2 regions of the Variovorax sp. 160MFSha2.1 genome follow, and region 2 is predicted to be linked to the other one. Evidence: riboswitches for the same ligand, from Rfam matches in the RefSeq annotation. Region 2 holds a riboswitch; the other holds the start of a gene.
What was found. A riboswitch is a leader RNA that binds a small molecule or an ion and turns the genes downstream of it on or off. The one in region 2 is predicted to bind glycine.

Region 1: it holds a riboswitch for glycine, as region 2 does, so the genes downstream of both, gcvT (glycine cleavage system aminomethyltransferase GcvT) here and ABL838_RS03970 (D-amino acid dehydrogenase) in region 2, are expected to answer to the same signal.

What each region holds. Positions count from the first base shown of each region.
Region 1 is NZ_CP157624.1:4,177,134-4,179,516, reverse strand. Features, by position in the region: gene gcvT (glycine cleavage system aminomethyltransferase GcvT) at 1-1,049, opposite strand, end outside; glycine riboswitch at 1,095-1,208, opposite strand; glycine riboswitch at 1,221-1,318, opposite strand; gene ABL838_RS18985 (DUF6506 family protein) at 1,339-1,623, opposite strand; gene ABL838_RS18980 (YkvA family protein) at 1,862-2,272, opposite strand; gene ABL838_RS18975 (hypothetical protein) at 2,322-2,383, opposite strand, start outside.
Region 2 is NZ_CP157624.1:928,683-931,065, reverse strand. Features, by position in the region: gene rfbB (dTDP-glucose 4,6-dehydratase) at 1-670, opposite strand, end outside; glycine riboswitch at 788-885, shown strand; glycine riboswitch at 889-994, shown strand; gene ABL838_RS03970 (D-amino acid dehydrogenase) at 1,088-2,383, shown strand, end outside.

The DNA.
Region 1 (2,383 bases), 3.2 Mb from region 2:
ATGGCGATGCAGCGGTCGGCCGTGGGGCCGAGCAGGCCGCTGGTGACAGTGCCGATGTCCTGGCCCTCGAAAGACTGCAGCACCGTGCCGTCGCGCACCGGAATGCGCTCCAGCGCGACGAGGCCCACGCGTTTGCGCTTCAGCGTGTCGTGGTCGGTGTGTCCGGCCGCGCCGGCGGTGGAGGCGGCGAGCTGCGCGAGCACCTTCGCGGCACCCGGAAAACCGCCTTCGCGCGCGCCGCCCGCGCGGCGCACCTTCTGCATCGCCCAGTTGAGCGAGGCCTCGACGGGCGTGGTGGTGGTGTCGATGTCGCTGCCGTAGAGGCAAAGTCCCGCCTCGAGCCGCAGCGAATTGCGCGCTCCCAGGCCTATGGGCTTGACCTCGGGCTGGGCCAGCAGCAGGCGGGCGAGGCGTTCGGCGTCGGATGCGGCCACCGAGATCTCGAAGCCGTCTTCTCCGGTGTAGCCGCTGCGGGTGACGAAGGCCGCAATGCCGTCGATCTGCACCGCTCCGCCCGTCATGAACACGAAGCGCTCGACGCCGGGCGACAACCGCGCCAGCGTGGCCGCAGCCTGCGGGCCCTGCAGCGCGAGCAGCGCGTTCTCGGGCAGGGGGCGCACCTCGCAGCGCGAGCCGATCTTCTTCTGGATATGGGCGATGTCGGCAACCTTGCAGGCGCCGTTGACGATCACGAAGATCGAGCCGTTGCCCTCGTTGAAGAACATCAGGTCGTCGAGGATGCCGCCCTCGTCGTCCAGCAGCAGGCCGTAGCGCTGCTTGCCGGCGGGCAGGTCGATCACGTCGACGGGCATCAGGGTCTCGAAGGCGGCCGCGGCGTCGGGCCCGACCAGGCGCAGCTGGCCCATGTGGGAAATGTCGAAGAGGCCGGCCGCGTCGCGCGTGTGCTTGTGCTCGGCCATCAGGCCCGCCGGGTACTGGACCGGCATCGAATAGCCGGCGAAGGGCACCATGCGGGCGCCCAGCTCCAGGTGGAGGTCATACAGCGGCGTCTTGAGAAGTTCGGTAGCGGGGGCGGAAGAAGCGGCCACGGGGCACTCCAAAGGGGCAGTCGAAATCCATGACGCAAGCCATGGGCCACCCCTGCTGTCCGCTTTACCTGAGAGATTCGCCCCACGATCGGGGTTTGCTCCTTCGGTGGGCCGCTGCTCCTGTTTTGGATGCGGCGGCCTCTCTCCAGCAAGGAAACGCCGGTTTTCACCGGCGCCTCGTCAGTCCTTTTGCCTGAGCGTTCGGGGGAAATTTGCCCCCTGCGCCTTCGGCGGCCCCGGCATGCGGGGCTCTCTCCTGACTTTCGAGAGTGTAGTTGATCGGGTATCGCTAGGAGAACAGACGGTGCATCGAGTCGATCGACTCCGGCCCGTACGCGACCACGCCAACGGGCACGGCGTAGTCGATGGCCTCGATGATCTTGCCCGCCCACACGGGGCTGAATCCGCCGCAGAGTTCGATGAGCTGTACACCTTCCCGAACCATCTCCTGCGCAACCTCGATACCTTCGGAGGCGGTTGCGACTCCTACGACCTTCATTCGGAACTTGTCTGTTCCCTGATGCTGGACAAATCGGTCTCCCGTCACGATGAATCCGAAACTTGTGAGAGCCATGGGCTTGTTCTCCCTTTATGCATTGATGAGCGTTGAGGCAAGCGGTGCCTCTGGCGGCTGCTTGCTCGGTTCAGCGTACACCTTGCAGCGCTTCGCATCCGCAAGATTCATGACCACCGGTTCCAGATGTCCGATGTACGGTCGGACACGATGAAGCAATGCCGAAGCCGCTGGCGTCGGCCGGCTTTTCATTCGCAGCGATTCGGCGCGCTCCGCAACGACCATCTTCTCGATGCGCTCAGCGCACCCACAGGTACCACGCCCCTGCGGCGACCGCGATCCACACGGCCACGACCAGCGCGGCGCCCCAGCGGCTGGTCGGCCTCGAGCCCGAGCTTTGCATCCAGGCATCGGCCCGCTCGCGGCATTCGGCGAGCACGGACGCGGGAATCAGCCGGACCGCGAGCCAGATCAGCCCCGGCAGCAGCAGCACGTCGTCGACGTAGCCCAGCACCGGAATGAAGTCGGGGATCAGGTCGATCGGGCTGAGCGCATAGGCCACCACGAAAACACCCAGCGCCTTCGCATACCAGGGCGTGGAGGCGTGCCGGCAGGCGAACCAGAGGGTGACGCCGTCGCGCTTGAGGCGCCTGGCCCAGCTGCGAAGGCGCTCGGACAACGAGGTGGAGGCGGGAGGCGGGGAATTCACCCGGCGATGGTGTCACAGGCCGTGGCGGCCATCGCCCCGATCGAAGTTCTCAGTGAATCACTTCGGCCGGCGGCAGCAGCCGGTCGATGCGCTCGCGCAGCGACTCGGCGC
Region 2 (2,383 bases):
AGTCGCGCACCTGCATGCCGTCGCCGTACACGGGCAGGTTCTTGCCGGCCAGCGCGTTGACGATCATCAGCGGGATCAGCTTCTCGGGGAAGTGGAACGGGCCGTAGTTGTTCGAGCAGTTGGTGGTCAGCACCGGCAGGCCGTAGGTGTGGTGCCAGGCGCGCACGAGGTGGTCGCTGGCGGCCTTGCTGGCCGAATAGGGGCTGTTGGGCTCGTACTTGTTCTCTTCGGTGAAGGCCGGGTCGGTCTTGGAGAGCGAACCGTAGACCTCGTCGGTCGAGACGTGCAGGAAGCGGAAGGCCGACTTCTGCTCGGCCGGCAGCGCGCCCCAGAAGCCGCGCACCGATTCGAGCAGGCGGAAGGTACCGAGCACGTTGGTCTGCACGAAGTCCTCGGGGCCGTGGATCGAGCGGTCCACGTGCGACTCGGCGGCGAAGTTGACCACGGCGCGGGGCTTGTGCTCGGCGAGCAGGCGGTCGATCAGGGCGCTGTCGCCGATGTCACCCTGCACGAAGATGTGCTTGGGGTTGCCCTTGAGCGACGCGAGGGTCTCGAGGTTGCCGGCGTAGGTCAGCTTGTCGAGATTGACGACGGGCTCGTCGCTGTTCGCGATCCAGTCGAGTACGAAGTTGGCGCCAATGAAGCCGGCGCCGCCGGTAACCAGGATCATGAAGTCCCCTGCAGTTATGTGGAACGATCGCCGTCCGGCAGATCAACAGGTGATTATCCCATTGGCCCAAGGGAGAGAATCCAGAGGTTGGCGCCCGAGCAGGCTCCGCCTACAATCGCCTCCACTGCAGGAGAGCGGGCCACCCGGTGGCCCTACCGAAGGCGCAAACTCCCATAAACGCTCAGGTCGGCCTCGCAAGGGCCTGTACTGCAACAACTGAAACGCCGTCTGGAGAGCCGCCACGCCATGTGGCGCACCGAAGGAGCAAACCCTCTGCGGGCGCAGCGGGTGAATCTCTCAGGTACCGAGGACAGGGGGAGCGGCAACTTGGACTGCGGTCGTCCGGTTGTTTTTGCTATTCATTCAATAGCAATCCACGCCCGCCATTCAAGCGCTGCAACCTCAAAGGTACTTGAAATGCGCGTGATCGTCCTCGGCGCCGGCCTGCTCGGCGTGACTTCGGCTTACTACCTCCAGCAACTCGGCCACGAAGTGACCGTGATCGACCGGCAGGCCACCCCGGCCGCCGAAACCAGCTTCGCCAACGGCGGGCAGATCTCCGTCAGCCATGCCGAACCCTGGGCCAACCCCAGCGCGCCGCTGAAGGTGCTGCAATGGCTGGGCAAGGAAGACGCCCCGCTGCTCTTCCGCATGCGCGCCGACATGCGCCAGTGGCTCTGGGGCCTGCAGTTCCTGCGCGAATGCACGCCGGCGCGCACCCGCCACAACATCGAACAGATCGTTCGTCTGGGTACATACAGCCGTTCGATGTTGCAACAGTTGCGCCGCGACACCGGCCTCAACTACGACCAGCGCACCCAGGGCATCCTGCACTTCTATACGACGCAGAAGGAGTTCGACGGTGCTCTCGAGCCCGCCGAGCAGATGCGCACCCTGGGCTGCGAGCGCCGCGTCATCTCGGCCGACGAGGCCGTGAAGATCGAGCCTGCCCTCGCCCACATCCGCCCCAAGCTGGCCGGCGCCACCTACACGGCCGAAGACGAATCCGGCGACGCCAACCGCTTCGCGCGTGAACTCGTGGGGCTGGCCGCCGCCGCGGGCGTGAAGTTCCTGATGAGCCACACCGTCACCGCGCTGCGCGAGGCCGGCGGCATCATCGACCACGTCGAGGCCACCGACAGCGAAGGCCGCTTCCAGCGCATCCGCGGGGACGCCTTCGTGCTGGCGATGGGCTCGCTGAGTCCGCTTTACGCAGCGCCGCTGGGCATCCGGTTGCCGATCTATCCTGCGAAGGGCTACTCGGTGACCCTGCCCGTCAAGGACGCCTCCAAGGCCCATCAGGTCTCGCTGACGGATGACGAATTCAAGCTCGTCTTCTCGCGCTACACCTCGGCTTCGGGCGACCGCTTGCGCATCGCCGGCACCGCCGAGCTCAACGGCTACGACCGCGACCTGAACCGCGTGCGCTGCGAGGCCATCGTGCGCCGCGTCGAAGAACTCTTCCCCGGCGCCGGCGACACCACCCAGGCCCAGTTCTGGACCGGCCTGCGCCCCGCCACGCCGAGCAATGTCCCGCTGATCGGCAAGACGAAGCTGCCGAACCTGTTCCTCAACACTGGCCATGGCACCCTCGGGTGGACGCACGCCTGCGGCTCGGGCAAGTCGATCGCGCGGATCGTGAGCGGGCTGGAACCGGAGGTGGATTTCGCGTTCACGGGCATAGCCCGCCCAGGTGGCTCGAAGACGAGCCGC